DNA from 3 places in the Vibrio sp. VPAP30 genome. Region 2 is predicted to be linked to each of the others. Evidence: predicted binding sites of a transcription regulator. Region 2 holds the regulator's gene; each other region holds the start of a gene.
What was found. Region 2 encodes PurR, which represses purine synthesis genes. Its sites were predicted from a motif close to TNANGNAAACGTTTNCNTNA; they were not measured.

Region 1 (7,470 bases), on a different contig from region 2:
CGTTATTTTCAAAGATGATTAAACAGGAAAATTCGATGATCTACAGTATGACAGCCTACGCACGTAAAGAAGTGAAAGGCGATTGGGGCACAGCAGTATGGGAAATTCGTAGTGTTAACCAACGCTACCTTGAAACCTACTTCCGCCTACCAGAACAGTTCCGTGGCCTAGAGCCAGTACTGCGTGAGCGTTTTCGTAAACGCCTAGCACGCGGCAAAGTTGAATGCGCGCTGCGCTTTGAAGCTAACCCAGCCGCAAAAGGCGAGTTAAGCATCAACGAAAACCTAGCACAACAAGTCATCAACGCTGCTAACCAAGTAATGCAGATGACTGGCGAAGAAAGCCGCCTAAACCCATTCCAAGTAATGAACTGGCCGGGTGTAATGGAAACCTCTGAGCAAGATATGGATGCGGTAAACAAGGATCTGCTCGGTGCATTTGATGAAGCAGTAAGCGAGTTTATTGAAGCGCGTGGCCGTGAAGGTGAAAACATGAAAGCGCTTATCGTCCAGCGCTTAGATGCGATCACCGAAGAAGTGGTTAAGGTGCGTGCTCGTATGCCTGAAATTTTAGAATGGCAACGTGAGCGTCTGTTCGCGAAATTTGAAGATGCGAAAGTTGAGCTAGACTCATCGCGCGTAGAACAAGAGCTAATCTTACTAGCGCAAAAATCTGACGTGGCAGAAGAGCTAGACCGCCTAGACTCGCACGTAAAAGAAGCAACCAACATCCTGAAGAAAGGTGGCGCTTGTGGCCGCCGCTTAGACTTTATGATGCAAGAGTTTAACCGTGAGTCGAACACGCTAGCCTCTAAGTCAATCAGCACAGATATCACAGCATCTGGTGTTGAGCTTAAAGTTCTGATTGAACAGATGCGTGAGCAGATCCAAAACATTGAATAATCAATGTAGTTGAAATAAAAGCCCTGCTATTGAAAGCGGGGCTTTTTTATATCTACGTCCTAACTAGACACTAAGTCGTTTCGCACATTGAGCACAAATCACCGGCTGTGGTTTTGCGCGCCAAAAACCAAGTTTGCGCCAGAAAGATGGCTCCGCTTTGGTCACCAAAATACCGAGCAGTAGTGGCACCATCAGCAATAGAGATGTCATCGAAAAGCTGTTACCCGCCACCCAGCTGGATAGGCTCAAAGCGAGCAGTGGGAAAAAGAGAAAACAGATAGAGGCAGTAAACGGCGTCGACACCTGGCCGAGCTTAAAGTAGGCCACAATACCACCGACACTTGCGAAAACACCCAAATAGGCCACTGCCGCCATTGAGTCTACTGAAAATGCCGCAATCTGTGGCTGCTCTAACCACAATGAAACCAACAACAAGCACACCGAAGCAATCAAACTTGGAATGGCGTTATAGGTCAGAACAGGCGTGCTACGGCAGTACTTTTCCACAAACACATACATCACAGAATGAATAGCGACGGCGCCACCAAGAGCCAGTGAACCAAGCAAATAGTCTTCGCCACCTAATGTCATTTCGGTCGCTAAGATCAGTGCCAAACTTAATACCGCAACCAGTAGACCGGCTATTTGTAACTTACTCAGACGTAAACCCAAAAACAGACTTGATGTCACCATCACAGCAATCGGCATATTGGCAAAAATAATCGAAGCTAAACCTGATGAGATGTATTGCTCACCAAAAATCATCAAGGTAAATGGAATCGCAAAATAGAAGATAGCGACGACAAACATCCAAAATTGCCTTCCTTTCGGGAACAACAACGGTTGTTTCAGCTTTATCGCCAGTAACACTAACAGCGGCGAAGCAATCAAAAATCTCAGACCCGTAGCAAAAATTGGCGGAACAGTCGCTACCGCAATCTCCATGGCTAACCAAGTCGTACCCCAAATAAGGCATACTGAGACAAACAAAAACGTCGTTAGATATTTATGCGGCATAACGACCTCCTTGCATCAAAGAAAGCGAAGTCAACGTCGACCAGCAAACAGCGGAAGTAGCACGGATACTCGTGCCATAAATCATTTCAAGTTTCATATTCTTATTCCCATCACGGGGTGGCGCAAACAGCTAAGCTACTTACACCGATATCAAAGGCACACAAGCAAGTTGTGTGAATAGTGGTGCGATAAATTGCTGAGAAATAAGAATTAAGCGATTGGAGGTCGGTATAGAGATTGGATCTCTACACTGGTGTAACTAATAGGTGCACTTACTGCAAGCGCATAGCGGAAAGGGGAACTATAAGAACGAACATTCGTCTCAACGAGTGCAATGTTTGAGACGTTTATATGAGAACAGCACTGTTTCTCGAAACAGGTACCGCCGGGGTCGCAACAACCCACCTCAGTCGTTGGTGTCGCTGATACTAAACCACATCCACCAAACTCTATCTTCTGCACGACAGAGTTAGAAGTGTGATGAGGGGAAACGTGATGAGAAGAGACTTCCGCCTGTGCTGCACTACTAAGCAGCACAATGGATAGCAATGCGCTTAGCAAAAAACAAATTGTGGATGTATAGCGAAGCAGCATCACACACTCTCATCACAAAGGGGTTGATGAAAAGATAATCGGCCATTCAGAAAATAACAATATGATTTGAGAAGACTTTACACTTCTTTACCTCATCCTGCCCGACAGATAACCTTACTCATCTTTCTCGGCGGTATTGTTATCAATATACGGCCAATAATGATGCCCCACTCGAATCACCATTGTCGCTACCGCCAAAATTAACGCCGCCACTGAAAGCCAAACTACCAATACCGCATCCAACTCTTTCATGCCTAAGGTGATGTATCGAGCGATCGCCATCATGGCAATGTAGATTGGGTAGCGCACAGGGATCTTACCGTTCATCACGAACTGCTTAACCATCGCCAGCACTTCGAGATAGATAAACATCAACAAGATATCGGTCAGCAGGACGCGCTTTTCAGTAAAGACATGGACAAACTCTTCGACCATCGCAAACAGCGTCGCAAGCGTGATCGCCACTAGCAGCACAGCCTCTAATGAGTGGAAGATTTTAAGAAATGGCTTGCTGAATGATTTAGGAAGATTGGAAGGCATAATCCCTATCCGTGATAAAAACTAATAGGCATCCAGTTTACCACGAGATGTATGACAAAGAAGTGAGCGGTCGTCATTCTTTAGCCGATAACCGCTCTCTAAGTTGTGATTTACTATAGCAGCAGCAAGTAAGCTAAGAATACCGCAGACAGAGCATAGATAATTGGGTGAACCTGCTTACCTTTACCCGCAACCACCATAGTAAATGCGTAGCTGATAAAGCCCATCGCCATACCGTTGGCAGGAGAGAAGCTCAGAACCGTAAACATGATGGTAAAGAACGCAGCAATACGAGACTCTTTCTTGTCCCAATCAATCTGGCCTAAACGACCAATCATGTAGATGCCCACCACAACCATAGCCGGAGCAACCATGGCTGCCGAGAAGATAGAAAATAGTGGATATAGGAATAGCGACACAAGGAACAGACCTGATACCACAACCGCCGCAAGACCGGTTTTCGCCCCTTGAGAAGAAGCAATACCCGACTCAGAGAACGCAGTAATTGACGTTGTACCGAGCACCGAGCCAATCACAGTTCCCCCGGCATCCGCAACTAGGGCTGAACGAGCGTTAGGTACTTTGCCATCTTTGTCGATAATGCCTGCATCACGGCCGACACCAACTATCGTGCTCATGCCATCAAAGAAGTCGACAATCAGGAAAATCACCACAACAAACAGCAGATCGAACATCTTGTCTGCGGTTAGGCCAGAGAAATCAAACACGGCACCAAACGTGCTCGCCATGCTTGGCGGCGCCGTCACTATCTGCTCAGGAATTGGCGCATTAGATGTGCCCATCACCATATCGGCAATCAACGTTAGACCGATCGCACTAACAAATGAGATAAACGTCGCCAGCTTGATATCTCGCACCATACAACCAAGGGCAATAAAGATACTGATATAAGCGATGATCACCTGTGGTTCAGTAATGTTACCCATACCGACAAGGACAAACTTGTTATCGACGATGATGCCCGCATTCTTCAAACCTAAAAAGGCGATAAACAGACCAAGCGATACCGTAATCGCGTTCTTCAGATCGTTAGGAATCGACTCTATCAGAGATCTACGAATATTAGTCAGGGAAAGAAGGAGATAGAACACACCCGATAAAAAGATGCCAAATAGGGCTTCATTCCACACTAGCGCAACCGAGCCGCTGAGTAGCATCCCTTTGAAGAAACCATTCATACTCATGCCAGGCGCGAGCATAACTGGATAATTACCCCAAACACCCATAATAAAAGTCGCGATTGCCGCTGCCAGTGCTGTTGCTGTAAACACCGCACCTTTATCCATCCCAGGGATTCCCCCCAAAATGGCTGGGTTAACCGCCAAAATATAGCTCATCGCTAAGAAGGTAATAAAGCCTGCGTACAGCTCGGTACCTAAGGTTGTTTTTCGCTCAGCAATTTTAAATACTGATTCCAGTACACCAGGCTGACTCTGGGCTTTTAGAGTTGATTCGAGACTCACAATGAAACCTTTATAAGTGGGGTAAACAGTAAACGGGTTCAATGCTGCGAAAAGAGATAGGCGCATAAGCTACTGTAGTCACTAAGGTAGGCTCAGTGGTAGAAACGTCCAATCCATTTTATTAGACATATACAGCATTTAATCGTTTGCGCGGATTGTAAGGATCTCGAATAAAAACTCAACGCTTTTCTCTGCTAAATACACAACAATAGCAAACGATTGCTTCAGGCGGTGAATCTGTTGAATATTGTCTTAGTACTCTGCTGGCTGAAAACTGTGATAACTAATCAGTTATTGCAAGTTGTCCTAAATAGGCGAATTATGCTACTCTTCGCCTCCATTTTTCTGGCCTAAATTTCACCACTTCGGTGTTTCTATGTGGTCAGTGCTATCTTTAAACATGTCAGTATTATCTACTGACAGTTATCAAACCAAATGTGGGATCGTACCTATGGGTAAAGGCACTCTATATATCGTATCTGCACCAAGTGGTGCTGGAAAGTCTAGTCTGATTTCAGCCATGCTAGAAACTAACCCAACCTACGCGATGAAAGTGTCGGTCTCTCATACTACTCGCGGTATGCGCCCTGGTGAGCAAGATGGTGCTCACTACCACTTCGTACAGAAAGAACACTTTGAAGAGCTGATTGATAAAGGTGAGTTCCTTGAGTATGCCGAAGTGTTTGGCAACTACTACGGCACGTCGCGGGTTTGGATTGAAGAAAACCTCGACAAAGGCATTGATGTATTCCTAGATATCGACTGGCAAGGTGCTCGCCAAATCCGTGAACAAATGCCTTTAGCGAAAAGTCTGTTTATCCTACCGCCATCAAATGGTGAGCTAGAGCGTCGCCTTAACGCTCGCGGACAAGACAGCGATGCCGTGATTGCTAAGCGCATGGCGGAAGCAAAATCGGAAATCTCACACTACGCTGAGTACGACTACGTGATCATCAACGATGATTTCGACACTGCCTTGATGGACTTTAAAGCCATCATACGCGCAGAAAGATTGAAGCAAGACAAGCAAGCTGCTAAATATAAAGGCATGCTTGATGCGCTTTTAGCTGAGTAAATAGCAGGAAACACAAACAGATCCTAGACACTAGGAACTGTCAGCCTGTATAATTTCTCGTCATTCAAAAATTTAGTTAACTAATTTGGAGTTCTCATGGCACGCGTAACTGTACAAGACGCTGTTGAAAAAGTTGGCAACCGTTTCGACCTAGTTCTAATTGCGGCACGCCGCGCTCGTCAAATGCAAACTGGTGGCAAAGATTCACTAGTGCCAGAAGAGAATGATAAGCAAACGGTTATCGCTCTACGCGAAATCGAAGAAGGCCTTATCACTAAAGAGATTCTTGATGCACGTGAGCGTCAAGAGCAGCAAGAGCAAGAAGCCGCTGAACTAGCAGCTGTAAGCAGCATCGCTCACAGCCGCTAATTAGCCTTCTCGTCACAACAACTATCTTCCGGGCCTAAAGTTTGTATCTATTTGATAGCCTCAAAGACGTTGCCCAAGAATACCTAACAGAGCCTCAAATTGAGGCTCTGCGTCAATCTTATGTGGTAGCGAAAGATGCCCATGAAGGGCAAACCCGCTCTAGTGGGGAACCTTATATCATCCACCCTGTTGCTGTAGCTCGTATCTTGGCTGAAATGCGCCTTGATATTGAAACCCTACAAGCAGCCCTTCTTCACGACGTTATTGAAGATACCGAAGTCACCAAAGAAGAGCTTGAAGCTCAATTTGGCAATACCGTTGCAGAGCTGGTGGATGGCGTTTCTAAGCTTGATAAGCTTAAGTTTCGCGATCGCAAGGAAGCTCAGGCAGAAAACTTCCGTAAGATGGTTCTTGCCATGGTGCAAGACATCCGCGTTATTCTGATCAAACTTGCTGACCGTACGCACAATATGCGCACGCTCGGTGCTCTTCGTCCAGACAAAAAACGTCGTATCGCCCGCGAAACACTAGAAATCTATTCTCCACTAGCGCATCGCCTTGGTATCCACAACATCAAAACTGAGCTCGAAGAGCTAGGTTTTGAAGCGCTCTACCCGAACCGCTATCGCGTTCTTAAAGAGGTAGTTAAAGCAGCGCGTGGTAATCGAAAGGAGATGATTCAACGTATTCATGACGAGATTGAAGGTCGCCTTGAAGAAGTCGGCTTGAAAGCGCGTGTTTTTGGTCGAGAGAAAAACCTTTTCTCCATCTACAACAAGATGAAGACCAAAGAACAACGCTTCCATACCATTATGGATATCTACGCTTTCCGCGTGGTAGTCGATAATGCCGATACCTGTTACCGAGTGCTTGGTCAGGTTCATAGCCTCTACAAGCCGCGTCCGGGTCGCATGAAAGACTACATCGCGGTACCAAAAGCGAACGGCTATCAATCTATCCACACTTCAATGGTTGGCCCTCATGGTGTACCGGTTGAAGTTCAGATCCGTACCGAAGATATGGATCAAATGGCAGACAAAGGTGTCGCGGCTCACTGGTCATATAAAGGTACCGGAGAGCGCACAGGCACAACAGCGCAAGTCAAAGCTCAACGTTGGATGCAAAGCCTGCTTGAGCTACAACAAAGCGCCGGTAATTCATTTGAATTCATCGAGAACGTTAAATCGGATCTGTTCCCAGACGAGATTTACGTCTTTACACCAAAAGGTCGCATTGTCGAGCTGCCTGTTGGCGCAACTGCGGTAGATTTCGCTTATGCCGTACATACTGATGTTGGTAATACCTGTGTCGGTGCTCGTGTTGATCGTAACCCTTACCCACTGAGTAAATCGCTGAAAAACGGTCAGACGATTGAGATAATCAGTGCTCCGGGGGCACGCCCCAATGCTGCATGGCTCAACTACGTGGTGACGTCTCGTGCTCGTACTAAGATCCGTCAGGTTCTGAAAACTATGCGCCGTGAAGAGTC
Region 2 (7,470 bases):
TTTAGTCAGCTTCACAGGCTCTCCATTTCGGCTTAAAGCGCGGCGCTGAACATCAAACGTCCACTCGCCAAAGCGAACAACATTATCATCTTGCTTCGCTGCGCTATCCACTCCTGACGAATTACGTGCAGCGGAAATTCGCCACAATAAGTTCTTAACTCGAACCAGTAGCTCTCGTAATTCAAAAGGTTTAGTGACATAGTCATCGGCGCCCATTTCGAGGCCAACAATTTTGTCGATGCTGTCCGTGCGTCCTGTTACTAGGATAATTCCAATGTCTGATTGACTGCGTAGTTCGCGAGTTAGCATTAATCCATCTTCACCCGGTAGATTAATATCCAACATCACCAAATCAATCGCGTTGTTTTGTAGCATGTCTCGCATCTGCTCACCGCTTTCTGCTTCGCTGACTTGGTAACCTTCGTTCTGAAAGTAGCCAACGAGCTTGCTGCGAGTCACTACGTCATCTTCTACTACTAGTACATGATAACTCATCTGCACCACTTAATTTGCATTGGGAATAGTTCTATCATTTATTCTATTCATAAATAGTAACATTTCTAGTATTTATCACTTTAAAAACGAGAAAGATGATTTTTTATTGATTCAAGACAAAACCTCCGCCCTTGTTAATAAATGCTCATAATTCGTCTTTTATTGTCACGTAAGCCATTACCGCTATTCATTTTTATTAGTTACACTAATAGGTAGTTATTTTGGGAGTGATACCTAATGCAAGAAATCAAAGCATTCAACGAAAAACGTGCAGAAATCTATTGGTGGCTTTCAAGCCTTTACGCCAAAGAGCTAACCGAAGAGAACCTTGAGCAGTACCATTCAGCTCAAATCCGCTCTTTCCTTACTGGCCTTGGCGAGAATGCCGATCTCAAACCGTCGATTGATCGTGTCATTGACGCACTCAATCGCTTGATCGATCGCGAAGATGCTCAGCTTGAATTAGCCGCTGACTTTTGTGATCTGTTTTTGAAATCTGACCGCGACTCTGCACTGCCTTATGCTTCTATGTACATCGGCGAGTCGGGCCTACTCGATGACAAGCCGGCGAAAGAGATGGAAGCGTTAATGCTAGAGCATGGCGTTGCTGTCGATGAAAGCTTAAACGAGCCTGCTGATCACATTGCCATTGAACTCGATTTTCTAGGCAATCTCATCATTCGCTCCAATGAACTCGAACAAGAGCGCCATATTGAAGAAGCACTTATCGAGCAAGAGAGCTTCATTCGCCAGCACATTCTAAGCTGGGCACCTAAGTTTTCGGCTAAGTGCCAAACGCTCGATGAGTTCGGTTTTTACTCTGCTATTACGTCTCTAACAGTGGCATTCTTGGAATTGGACTGCGCATACTTAATCGGCGAGTAGAGTCTGACAATGTGAACTGGCACAGGTCAGGACAACGAATTTTGTTTGCCCTCAGTCAGATTGCGGTCTAAAATCGTGACCGCAAACGATAAAAATGAACTATTCAAATACAAACCGCTAAATAAGAGCGGTTTTTGTGTTTCTGATACTTTCTGCCAACTTATTCTAAACTGAATATATTCTCGTGGCAGTCATCGACAGGACAGAATTTATGGCCACTATTAAAGATGTTGCTCGCCTTGCAGGTGTTTCAACAACCACCGTGTCTCACGTCATCAACAAGACACGCTTTGTTGCAGAAGCGACACAAGAAAAAGTGATGGAAGCGGTAAATGAGCTTAACTACGCGCCAAGTGCCGTTGCGCGAAGCCTTAAGTGCAACACAACTCGCACAATTGGTATGCTAGTTACTCAATCGACTAACCTATTTTTCTCTGAAGTTATCGACGGCGTAGAAAGCTACTGTTATCGCCAAGGTTACACTCTGATCTTGTGTAACACAGGTGGTATCTATGAAAAGCAGCGTGACTACATTCGTATGCTTGCTGAAAAGCGGGTAGATGGCATTCTAGTCATGTGTTCCGATCTGACTGAAGAGCTGAGCGAGATGTTAGATCGCCACAAGGACATCCCTAAAGTTGTTATGGATTGGGGGCCAGAAAGCTCTCAAGCAGATAAGATCATCGACAACTCAGAAGAAGGTGGATACCTTGCGACCAAGTATTTAATCGAGCATGGCCACAAGGAGATTGCTTGCCTGAGCGGTCACTTTGAAAAAGCAGCTTGTGTCGAACGTATTCGAGGCTTCAAGCGTGCTATGGCTGAAGCTAAACTGCCCGTCAATGAAGACTGGATCTTAGAAGGCAACTTTGAGTGTGATACCGCGGTATTGGCGGCAGATAAGATCGTAGCAATGGATAACAAGCCGACAGCTGTGTTCTGTTTCAACGATACAATGGCATTAGGCCTGATGAGTCGATTACAGCAGAAAGGCATTCAAATCCCGCAAGATATGTCGGTGATTGGTTACGACAATATTGAGCTTGCAGAATACTTCTCTCCTCCACTAACAACGGTTCACCAACCAAAACGACGTGTAGGTAAAAACGCCTTTGAGATCCTTCTAGAGCGCATTAAAGATAAAGAACATGACAAACGCGTGTTCGAAATGCACCCTGAAATCGTCGAGCGTAAAACCGTTCGCAATCTAAATAAGTAACCTCAAGTCAAACGCTTAGCTAGTAGTCGTTTTATTGGCTAAGCGTATATATCCCCCCTATTTATTGAACCAATATCACATTTATCCCATTCAAATGTGATGCTCTGCGCAGTTTTATTTATTCTTAAAATGTTCGATTAATGCCACGAACAGGGCAAACCACTCCGAAAGGGTGGGACGCAAAGCCTCCGGCCTTAAACAATTTATTGTCTGGTAGCGGGGTTGCCGATGGCGAATATGCAAACTGTCATACCGTTTTTACTTGTTCTTGAGCTCGTATGACACCTTACTGACATTGTATCTGCATTATTTTGCTAATCTCTCGGACCTGCATTGGTGGCGTATACATATACACCGAGAAAACACAGCATGGATAAACCAATACTAAAAGACTCAATGCGTTTGTTTGAGCAGTTAGGCCATATTAAGTCTCGCTCAATGTTTGGTGGTTTTGGCATTTTTGCCGATGACACCATGTTCGCACTTGTAGTCAACGATAAGCTTCACGTACGCGCGGATGCCACTCTCGCTAAACAGTTTAAATCTCAAGGGCTCGAACCCTATGTTTACAAAAAACGTGGTTTCCCTGTCGTAACTAAGTACTTTGCTTTGTGTGACGATTTGGCGTCAGACAGCAGTAAAGCCCTAGAGATTGCTAACGTCGCACTCAGAGCAGCGAACGTAGAAAAACAAAGTCAGTCGCAAGCAAAACCAAATCGCTTGAAAGATCTACCTAACCTAAGGCTCGCTACTGAGAGAATGCTTAAAAAGGCAGGTATTGAGTCGGTTAAAAACCTTGAAGACGTCGGTGCAGTTCACGCTTTCAAAGCCATTCAATCCACACACTCTGCCGATGTAAATATCGAACTTTTATGGGCATTGGAAGGCGCGATCAACGGAACTCACTGGTCGGTCATTCCTCAAAGCCGTCGTCAAGAGCTATTAACTCAAGTTAGTTAATCAAGCAGTACTTATCTAAGAAGTCAGCCACAGCGCTGACTTTTTTATTTTTATCCATCGCAATGAAATTTGCTGCTTGCTTTCCCTGTCTTGTCTAGTAACACTTAATACATCTATCCTCGATGTAAGATGGAGCAGCTTCAACATGAATAAAAAAATCGTCCTTGGTATTCTCTTCGTTGCACTAATTGTTTTACTAGGCGTAAACTTTGGTCAATATCTCACGCTGGAAAATGCGAAAGCCCAACAAGCTGAGTTGGCTACCTTTATTGCCGACAACTTTACGGTTGCAGCGGCCACTTATTTTCTGGCTTACATAGCTATTACGGCCTTTTCTATCCCCGGAGCTGCAGTTGTGACGCTGCTAGGCGCCGCACTATTTGGTTTCTGGACTAGCCTACTGCTGGTTTCATTCGCCAGTACAATAGGTGCAACCCTTGCATTTTTAAGTAGTCGATATTTGCTACGTGATTGGGTACAGAGCAAATTTGGTGAGAAACTCAATGCCATTAACCAAGGCGTTGAGAAAGACGGTGCATTCTACCTTTTTTCTCTTCGCTTGATTCCAGTGTTCCCATTTTTCCTGATCAACTTGCTCATGGGTTTAACCCCAATCGCAACGGTACGTTTTTACCTTGTTAGCCAATTAGGCATGTTGCCTGGCACCGCTGTCTACTTGAACGCTGGCACGCAACTGGCTCAAATTGAAAGCTTGTCTGGCATAGTGTCTCCGACGGTGCTGGCATCTTTTGCCTTATTGGGACTGTTCCCCGTCATTGCTAAATGGATCATGGCGAAGGTTAAGGCCTCTCCTTCAACTTCAAATGGCAATGCTTGATGAGAATCTACTCGGCATCGACACCTACCGAAGCTCACATTGTTTGTGAGCTTTTAAAGTCTTGCCATATCGAATGTGAAGTACGCGGAGAAGGCGTATTTGGCTTACAGGGTGAAGTGCCATTTGGAGAGAGCAGCGAACCTTACATCTGGCTGCTGAATCACAGTCAAATCATTCAAGCCAATGCAGTCATCAAAGAGTTTAGGAATGCGCAGATAGGTTCAAATTGGAACTGTAGCAATTGTGGTGAGTCCAACGAGTCCCAGTTTGGCGCATGTTGGCAATGCGGCGAAACTGCACCTTAACTGTTAGGCGCTTTAATTTGCTGCTGAATAAACGAAATTGAGTGGTGATTGAACTCTTCTGGTCGTTCAACGTTACAAACGTGTCCGCAGTCACGAATTTCTTGAAGCTGACTCTGCCTATGGACTGCGACCATCTCTTTCACGGGCTGGATAAACATATAGTCCCGTTCTCCCATCAAATAGAGGGTTGGTATTGGTAACTCTCTATCTTTGAAATACTTCATCAGAGGATTGACTTCGGCAGTAAGGATAAACCAACGCTTAAATTCTTTTTGACACAGTTTCTTTGCTTCGTGGATAAATAGGTGTCGAGACTCTCTTTGAGTACGCTGTGGCATCACGATATAAGCAAATAGGCTATACAGCCACATGTAAGGCACGACATGCTTACACATACCGCCTAAACGGACCAATATCTGTGAACGCACGTTAAACCGCGTGACAGCGCCGCCAAGCACCATTGACTTTACTCGATCTGTCGCAAGCTCTGCCAAATTTCGAACAATAATCGTACCCAGTGACATTCCAACAAAATGCGCTGAACGAATCTTAAGATGATCTAGTACCTTTAAGATGTCCATTGTTACCGATTTGAATGTGTAGCGATTGGCGATCAGCTCTTTGATCAGTTGGTTGGATTTGCCGTGACCTCGAAGGTCGATTAGCAACAAATTAAAGTGCTGCTTGTACGCTTTAATCTGTTTAAACCAGATTGATGAACTTCCACCAGCACCATGCACAAAAACGACCCATTCATCGCTTGTTGGGTGGGCATAGGTTTTGTGGAAAAGTAAAGCGTCACTCATATTTAAAAACGAATACTCAAGTTCAAAATTTGGTTACGGAGATTAGCATAAACATAGAGGGATTTACGTCAAAATGCGTCAAATCTTAATTATTCTTTTATTAAAAATGTAAGCAACCATCAAAAAGGCGCCTTTAAGACGCCTTATTTCATATCGTTTTCAGCTTAATGCACTACGGTACAAAGTTATATATTCATCCGCCGCTTTGTTCCAACAGAAGTCTTGCTCCATAGCATAAAGCTGCGCGCGTTTAACTTCATTGGGCTGCTGAGCATACAGTAACAAAGAACGCTGCAAAACATGAAGCAAAGCCGCTGGCTCGGGCTCATAGAAGACAAACCCAGTTGCAACCTCAGGATCTGCATCATAATCATTAACGCTATCTCTTAGGCCCCCAACACCACGCACAATTGGCAATGTGCCATAAGCCATACTATAAATTTGGTTCAAACCACAAGGTTCAAATTCTGACGGCATAATGAAAAAATCGGAGCCTGCTTCAACCAAGTGCGCCAGTTCGTTATCGTAGGCCTCCACAAAAACAAAATTATCACTGTGTTGTGCCGCCACCTCTTTAAGCTGAGCGGCAAGAGCTGGATCTCCGGTACCAACGATGACCACTTGAACCTGGTACTTGAGAAAGTCTCCAAGTATTGGCAACAAATAGTGGACACCCTTTTGATGAGTCAGACGACAAACCATGCCATAGACTGCAATATCTTGTGCCTCTAGTCCTACTCGCGCCTGCAACTCACGTTTACATGCTTTTTTACCACGAATCATACTCTGACGATTTGGCTTGTAATTGACTGGCAAATAGGTGTCATTCTGCGGATTCCAAGCTGTGTAGTCACAACCATTGAGAATACCGACCAAATCAGCAGAGCGCTGCTGGAACTCGGCCGCCATACCATGGCTTCCTAGCTCGGTTTTAAGTTCCTCTGCATAAGTCGGGCTCACGGCATTGATCTTATCTGCATTCATCACTCCAGCTCTCAGCATGGTAACGTGCGTCAAGCTCACCGCAGCATCGGGGACGTAGTGGGTATGCATTTCAGGTAAGTTTGGCAACTCATCGTAACTAAACACCCCTTTAAAAACCGCATTATGCACCGACAGAATGCTTTTTATCTCTACATAAAAGCTATCTAACGCATAACGGTGTTTAAGCAAATACGGAACGAAACCGGTATGCCAATCATTGGCGTGAACAATATCAGGCTGAAAGCCGAGTTTCGGCAACATATCAAGACAGGCAGCGCTAAAAAACGCAAAGCGCTCACCATTGTCTAAATAAGCCTGATTGTTCTCTGCGTACATTTCTGCTCTATCGAAGTACTGAGGACAATCTATAGCGTAAACAGGGACACCTGCGATCTCTAACTGTTTGACTCGATAATTAGTATGAGGCCAATGCTCTAAATGAGTATCAAGTATCACCTGGGCTTGCTCAATACCAGCCAACTTTTGGTAGGCGGGTAATGTAATACGAACATCTTGCTGTAGTGCGAGGAGCGCTTCAGGCAGCGCCTTGGCAACATCTGCCAAGCCACCGCTCTTAATTAACCCTTCAACTTCCGATGCTACAAATAGAATAGATAAATTCTTAGTAGCCAATTCGTGCTCCTTTAGGAATAACAACAATGCCATCTTCCGATACGTGGAAGTGCTTCTTATCTTCTGATAGATTTACACCAATTTGTGTCCCTGGTGCAATATCTACATCCTTATCAATGATCACTCGGCGTAAAACACATCCATCACCGACCTTGACGTCTCCAAGTAAAATACATTCGCTGATGTCACATGCTGAAGCGATATTGCTTCGAAACCCTAGCACTGACTTTTCAATGCGCGATCCGCGAACATAGCTACCATTACAAACTAAGCTGTCAATGATTTGAACGCGCCCGTTGACCGAGTCAGTAAATGTTGCGGGCGGTAGCGGTGGGTAGTAGGTAT
Region 3 (7,470 bases), on a different contig from region 2:
CCAGCAGCAATAATTACTTCAATACCAGCACGACGAGCAATATCCGCAGCTTGCAGTTTAGTTGCCATGCCACCTGTCCCCAGCGTGGTGCCACTACCACCCGCGATTTTACGCAGCGTATCGTCAATGGTTTTGACTTCTTTGATTAACTCAGCGTTAGGATCTTTACGCGGATCAGCAGTAAATAGACCTTTTTGGTCAGTTAACAGCAATAGTTTGTCCGCACTGCACAAGATACCCACCAAAGCCGATAAGTTATCGTTATCACCAACTTTAATTTCACTGGTCGCTACGGCGTCATTTTCGTTTACTACTGGGATAATATCATTGTCGACCAATGCATTAATGGTATCGCGAGCATTTAAAAATCGTTCGCGATCTTCAAGATCGGCGCGAGTTAACAACATTTGACCAATTTTCAGGCCATAAATTGCAAACAGTGATTCCCAAGTTTGAATAAGTTGGCTCTGGCCCACTGCGGCCAATAACTGCTTGCTCGCCATAGAGTTGGGCAGTGCGGGGTATCCTAGATGTTCACGCCCTGCTGCAATTGCACCAGACGAAACCATAACCACTGAGTGGCCTTGTTTTTTAAGCTCAGCACATTGGCGAACCAACTCAACCATATGAGCACGATCCAACTCCAATGTACCTCCAGTTAAAACACTAGTACCTAGTTTAACCACCACTGTCTGAGACTGAGGTGCTTTTCCGCTTTTTTTAGTCATTGCCTTTCTACTATGAAAAAATAAAAATCATCACAATCAAGAATCGCATTTATTGGCGAGAAAGATTGATTAGACCTGATGTTTTAGCAATCTACTGATAAATTCACAAGCAGAAAAGGCGCGAAAAGCGCCTTTTTGGTTAAGAAGAATGATAAGCAAAGAAATTTAGACGAATTCGACAGATTCTTCGTGCATATTAACGGAGATTTCAAACTCGTTGGCTAATGTGTCCACTAGCTTTTGATGAAACACTTCTTGAGTACGAGTGACATCTTCAACGGCTTTTTTGGGTAGTGATTTCGCTTGCCAGTCTCCTGTAGCATCGTAAAGACCAGATCGATAACGCGCTTCAAAAGCTTCACCATTTCGCTCTAACTCTAACCACCAGCCCCAAAATTCACGCTGCTCTGGTGATTTTTTGTCGTTAACGCATACGGACAAGCAATCAAATAAATACGCACCATCTTTACTTTGCGATTCGCGCAAGTAAGGTCCAATAGCTCTCAGTGTCGACAATAAGCGGTAATGGGTCGGACTTTTCGTCTGTTCAGACATAATGAATCTCCATATTCATTTACTTATTTTTATATAGAGCGACTCAGGACTAGAAAGTCTGGGTAGCTCATATAATTAAGTGTTGTCTAAATTAGTCGAAATGTCATCTAATTAGCTCCTCCTCCAACCACTTGATCGCTAAATCGAGGGATTGCTCATACCCTTGTGTAACTGTCTTAGCACTAATTTTCTTGGCTTTCCCGTAATCACTAAACAAAGCGACTAACTGGTTATCACTGTATGGCGAGACCGGATCGTGCTCTAGACTCATCGCCAAAATTGGCACACGCGTCTTGCGGCTTCCAAGAATCCCTTGCACTTTGAGCGACCAAGCCATTAATTGACCCGCTAAGCTATGGATATCTACCGCACTCTTACCAAGCCGCGAAGCCAGAACATCTAAATACATCTTGGGCATTTTCTTCAGCTTCTCTGGGGAGGAAAGTACATCGTGGATAGGCGCCCCAAGCGTGACACAAGCTTTGATTTTCTCTTGTTCCATAAAAGACAAACGCACCATGGCATTACCACCAAAACGGAAGCCAATCAAACCAACACGATGGTGATCGACCCAAGGAAGGCTTTTTAGCTCATTGAGGACGGCCTGATGAAGACAAGAGGTATCTTCGGTCAGGTTCCAGTGAGTATTGTGGCCTATCGATGGCATATCAACGGTTAACATAGCGATGTTTTTCTCAGCTAAGTAATCTCTAAACAGGTTCCACAGATCGGTTTGAAGGCTATCTAGACCAGCAGTAACCATAACTACAGGTTGTGGTTTCTCAGTGCTAGTTAAATGGAGGTGAGCAACAATCGTTTTGCGCTGATAAGGCACTTCGATACGTTTGACGATATATTTGGTTTTATTTGCCGCTTCCGAATAAGCGTTGCTCGCCAATACTTGTGCTTGGATGGCTAAGCTATCATTTTTGAGATGAGGGTAGCCAGCAATACTAAAACACAAAGATGCGTTGAACATTTCATCCGCCACAGCTTCGCCTTTTAATTCAGAGGAGCGCTTTTGATGCAGCATTCCAAGCTTTATCCACTCATAAGTCCAGTTACCACTGTGGTAACCCATCACGGTATCAAGCCACTCCTCATGTGTTCGAGAATGCTTTGAGGCCGCAATTTTTGCGAGGACTGACTCAATCTCGATAGGGTCAAGACCTTGCCACGCCCACTGAAGGCGGCGTAAGTTTCGATACCACTTAAAACCATCCGCTTTTTGCTTTTCCTCTAAGAAGGTTTCGCTTGTTGGCATGTATTGCGTGAGTGCAGAAGTTTCTTTCGCTTGCTTATGATTAGCAAACAGAGACTCCGAGAGGTTCTTACTGACTTCCTCAGGCATGTATTCTGACCTAAATAGTTGCGTTTATTAAATAGTAATAAAAAAAATGACCCAATAAAGGGTCATTTATCAAGAAACTGTCGCTATATTGTTCAATCAGTTATTTTTGCTTGCGATTGATCGGCTCAATGTACTGAATTGACATATCCCATGGCTGTTCAATCCAAGTATCTTGAGCAATATCGACAACATAATCATCAAGCAGCTCAACACCAGCAGGCTTCGCACATACAGCAATCAATTTTGCTTTCGGGTACATTTCACGCAGTTGGCGCGCGGTGTCACCACTATCTACTAGGTCTTCAACAATTAGGAAGCCTTCACCGTCACCTTCTGGTGCTTTTACAACCGTCATATCACGTTGGTGGTCGTGGTCGTAGCTAGAAATACAAATGGTATCAACATGACGAATACCCAGCTCACGAGCCAAGATCGCTCCAGGGACAAGACCGCCACGGCTTACCGCCCAAATGCCTTTCCATTGCTCTGCTGGCATCTGTTTTTCCGCCAATTCACGACAAAGTGTGTGCATTTGGTCCCAAGTGATAATGAATTTTTTACTCATTGTAATAACCTAATAGTTTTAAAATCTGCATCCCCTCAACACGTCAATGAAACTTGGACGATTGCAACAGGCAAGTCTGGGGAAAAGCTACGCAAACGTTTATTTTAACGCAGGCGCTATACAATACCAATGGGGAATTTATCCCAATAACAAAAATAATCGCCATAACAGATGTACTGTTATGGCGAAAATAGCGAACTGACAACAGTTAGCGAACGAAACCGCTAGCTGTCAATTAGGCGACTAGATACTTCATGATGAAGACTGCTGACAGCACCCATACACTGATCGACACTTCACGACCGCGGCCACTCAGTAACTTGATTGCCGCGTAAGAGATAAAGCCAAGTGCGATACCTTCTGCGATTGAGTATGTCAGAGGCATTAGTAGACAGGTGACTACAACAGGTGCCGCTTCTGTCAGGTCACGCCAGTCTACACTGACTAAACCAGACATCATTAGAATTGCCACGTAGAAAAGTGCGCCCGCAGTAGCGTACGCTGGAATCATGCCGGCTAATGGCGAGAAAAATAGCGCCAACAGAAAAAGAACACCAACTACAACGGCAGTCAGGCCAGTACGCCCACCAGCTGCAACACCTGCCGTCGACTCGACGTAAGAAGTCGTGCTAGATGTACCAATCATGGCGCCTACAGACGTTGCGGTTGAATCAGCAAGTAGCGCTTTGCTTAAGCGCGGAAGCTTGCCATCTTCTTTAATAAGATTAGCTTTTGTCGCCACACCGACTAACGTCCCCGCAGTATCGAATAAATCGACAAACAAGAAAGCAAACACAACCGAGATCATACCCACTTCAAATACATCGACAATATTCATTTGCATAAAGGTTGGCGCAACACTTGGTGGCGTTGACATAATACCGCCCCACTGAACATCACCTAGAATCAAACCGAGCGCTGTAATAATCAGAATCGCTATCATCACTGCGCCGCGTACACCGCGGTAAACCAAACCGATAGTTAGGAAGAAGCCTAGCGCCGCTAGTGCTGGCTGCAAACCGGTAATGTGGCCAAGGCCGACTAAGGTTGCAGGGTTATCAACAACAATACCTGAGTTTTGTAGGCCAATGAACGCAAGGAAAAGGCCAATACCGGCAGAGATCCCCGTTCGCAGTGACATAGGAATCGAGTTGATTATCCATTCACGTACCTTGAAAATACTCAAAGCCATAAAAATGATACCCGAGACAAATACAGCACCCAAAGCCACCTGCCAAGAATGCCCCATACCTAGGACAACCCCATAGGTAAAGAAGGCGTTAAGTCCCATACCTGGTGCCAGTGCAATTGGGTAGTTGGCAACAAAACCCATAATAAAACAGCCGATTGCTGCTGCAAGACAGGTGGCAACAAATACAGCGCCTTTATCCATACCGGCGTCGGCAAGCATCGCAGGGTTAACAAAGATGATGTAAGCCATCGTCAAAAAGGTAGTAATACCTGCAATGACCTCAGTTTTGACGTTTGTGCCGTTCTCACTGAGTTTGAACAGTTTTTCGAACATGATCGAATCCTAAAGGGTAAAAGTAAACGGTTGCGTAATCGATTGGCTCGAATTATAAAGTCATCAAATAGTAAATTCCAGATAGAATTACGACTCTAATCAATATTTCTGGTAATCATAGCCTCTTTCAAACACCAATAATGGTGGATGATAAGTAAAAAAACTTTATGTTTCATAAAGTAAAATGATTTATTCCTTAAATTTCAAAAAGGTGCTTTTTTATACCATGTTATAAACTTTCAACGATATTTAGGATATTTATGCGGGATGCGATATGTGTTTATGCGAATAAAACAGAGAGATATGAGTTAGCGGTGGGAAACCACAGAGTTTGTGGGCAAATTGTGAGCGCACCTTTGCTTAGATAAAAAAACGCCACTCAATTTGAGTGGCGGTTGAATCATGTCAGCTATACAGAGCTGTAAAAAAATTCCAATAATAGGGGTGAACATACTGTTCGAGAATCACAAGCTTGAGGTTAGTAACCAAAGCTTGTTGGGTAAGTAAAGCTGCCTGTGTAAACAGAGTTGTTTAGCCAGAATGCTGCACTTGGTAAACCTTTCATAACTATCACCTTCTAAATCAATTAAAACGGATTACAAATATTGATTTCTCGGTTCCTTGGAGGCGACAAATCGGACTCATCCTTTGAGCATTTTCTCTTCGCTTTGGAAGTTGGTTACAAATATACCTTAAAGAAATTAAATTACAAGCTTTAAAGTGACGAAAGTCACAAATAATTTATAAACTGACTTAGATCAATTCAATCTTGTAATTAAATTACAAATATATCAGTTTATTGTTTGAGTTTAATACAAAGCGAGAAATCTTGTTGCACAAGCATTGTCAAACGAAATCTACAATTTGTGATTGCACCGAAACATTTGCTTTCCGCTTTTACTACACCCTTTAATCAGGGAGTGCTATTCTGTGCTCCTCTACCCAATAGGTCAGATTTAGGTTTTTGTGCCAGATTAATAGCAGAAACCAAACACATAATCTGGCATTATTCTTTTTAAGGAGTCATCCGTGTCTGAATTCCATTCTGAAATCAGCAGCTTATCACCTGCTCCACTTTGGCAGTTTTTCGATAAGATCTGTTCTATTCCTCACCCTTCAAAACAAGAAGAAGCCCTAGCACAATACATCGTTGATTGGGCTAAAGAGCAAGGCTTAGACGTTCGCCGTGATCCTACTGGCAACGTTTTCATTAAAAAGCCAGCTACGCCGGGCATGGAAAATAAGAAAGGTGTCGTTCTACAAGCACACATTGATATGGTGCCACAAAAGAATGAAGACACAGATCATGACTTCACAAAAGATCCAATTCAGCCATACATTGATGGTGAATGGGTAACAGCGAAGGGAACCACACTAGGTGCCGACAATGGCATGGGTATGGCCTCTTGTCTTGCGGTACTGGCTTCAACAGAAATCAAGCACGGTCCTATTGAAGTGCTTCTAACAGTAGACGAAGAAGCAGGCATGACGGGTGCATTCGGCCTTGAAGCGGGTTGGTTAGAAGGCGATATCCTTCTTAATACCGACTCAGAGCAAGAAGGCGAGGTCTACATGGGCTGTGCCGGTGGTATTGATGGTGAAATGACTTTCGATATCAAACGCGAAGCGCTTCCAGCAGGCTTTACTACTCGTCAACTGATCCTAAAAGGTCTAAAAGGTGGTCACTCAGGCTGTGACATTCATACTGGTCGCGGCAATGCCAACAAACTGCTTGCTCGATTCCTAGCAGGTCACGCGCAAGAGCTAGATCTTCGCCTTGTCGAGTTCCGAGGTGGTAGTCTGCGCAACGCGATTCCTCGTGAAGCGTTCGTGACCGTAGCAGTACCAGCGGAAAATGAAGCTAAACTGGCAGAGTTATTCGAGTTCTACACTAACCTACTTCGTACTGAGCTAGGTAAAGTGGAAACAGACATCGTTTCGTTCAATCAAACGATCGACAAAGACTCACAAGTTTTAGCTGTTGCAGACCAGCAACGTTTTATCGCGGCATTAAATGCTTGCCCCAACGGCGTGATTCGCATGAGTGATGAAATTGAAGGCGTGGTTGAAACGTCTCTAAACGTTGGTGTCGTGACTACTGAAGTAAACCAAATCCAAGTCTTGTGCTTAGTTCGCTCTCTGATTGATTCTGGCCGTCAACAAGTAGAAGGCATGCTGACTTCTGTCGCTGAACTGGCTGGCGCTCAAATTGAGTTCTCAGGTGCTTACCCAGGTTGGAAACCAGACGCAGACTCAGAGATCATGGCTATCTTCCGTGACATGTACGAAGGCATCTACGGTCACAAGCCAAACATCATGGTTATTCACGCTGGTCTTGAGTGTGGCCTGTTCAAAGAACCTTATCCAAACATGGATATGGTGTCATTTGGCCCAACCATCAAATTCCCACACTCACCAGATGAGAAAGTGAAGATTGATACGGTTGCCCTATTCTGGGATCAAATGGTTGCCCTATTAGAAGCGATTCCTGAAAAAGCGTAATTCTCATTACTAAATCTAATCCTAAAAGCCAGCTTACATTAGCTGGCTTTTTTTATTGCCCCCTAATTCCTATCCATAAATATTTTTTGTCGTCACGGTGATTTCTTTTCGTTAGTCAGTGGGAATCATGGTTGCTAGAGTCGCCCTCGTTGAAGCACCTAAGGGTAAATTCTCTGCCCTCTTCAGGCACTACACTCGGCATAAAACGACCGTGTTAAGTTGGGGATGCTCACTTCAATCGAGC

Region 1: a site for PurR is predicted at 4,745-4,764, ahead of ZX61_RS08000 (NCS2 family permease). Genes of this name have one in related genera too.
Region 3: a site for PurR is predicted at 4,743-4,762, ahead of ZX61_RS00735 (NCS2 family permease). Genes of this name have one in related genera too.

Annotation. Positions count from the first base shown of each region.
Region 1 is NZ_LBLS01000019.1:47,595-55,064, reverse strand. It holds gene ZX61_RS08015 (YicC/YloC family endoribonuclease) at 36-902, shown strand; gene ZX61_RS08010 (DMT family transporter) at 966-1,919, opposite strand; gene ZX61_RS23650 (hypothetical protein) at 2,130-2,513, opposite strand; gene ZX61_RS08005 (phosphate-starvation-inducible protein PsiE) at 2,628-3,053, opposite strand; gene ZX61_RS08000 (NCS2 family permease) at 3,167-4,537, opposite strand; purine riboswitch at 4,593-4,692, opposite strand; gene gmk (guanylate kinase) at 4,989-5,612, shown strand; gene rpoZ (DNA-directed RNA polymerase subunit omega) at 5,709-5,981, shown strand; gene spoT (bifunctional GTP diphosphokinase/guanosine-3',5'-bis pyrophosphate 3'-pyrophosphohydrolase) at 6,023-7,470, shown strand, end outside.
Region 2 is NZ_LBLS01000043.1:491,039-498,508, reverse strand. It holds gene torR (two-component system response regulator TorR) at 1-495, opposite strand, end outside; gene torD (molecular chaperone TorD) at 733-1,380, shown strand; gene purR (HTH-type transcriptional repressor PurR) at 1,592-2,599, shown strand; cyclic di-GMP riboswitch class I at 2,743-2,829, shown strand; gene ZX61_RS22470 (TfoX/Sxy family DNA transformation protein) at 2,969-3,559, shown strand; gene ZX61_RS22465 (TVP38/TMEM64 family protein) at 3,705-4,397, shown strand; gene ZX61_RS22460 (DUF2007 domain-containing protein) at 4,397-4,702, shown strand; gene ZX61_RS22455 (alpha/beta fold hydrolase) at 4,699-5,508, opposite strand; gene glgA (glycogen synthase GlgA) at 5,668-7,125, opposite strand; gene glgC (glucose-1-phosphate adenylyltransferase) at 7,115-7,470, opposite strand, start outside.
Region 3 is NZ_LBLS01000008.1:46,047-53,516, forward strand. It holds gene proB (glutamate 5-kinase) at 1-728, opposite strand, end outside; gene crl (sigma factor-binding protein Crl) at 894-1,283, opposite strand; gene frsA (esterase FrsA) at 1,387-2,634, opposite strand; gene tet(34) (oxytetracycline resistance phosphoribosyltransferase domain-containing protein Tet(34)) at 2,735-3,199, opposite strand; gene ZX61_RS00735 (NCS2 family permease) at 3,435-4,724, opposite strand; gene ZX61_RS00740 (aminoacyl-histidine dipeptidase) at 5,754-7,226, shown strand.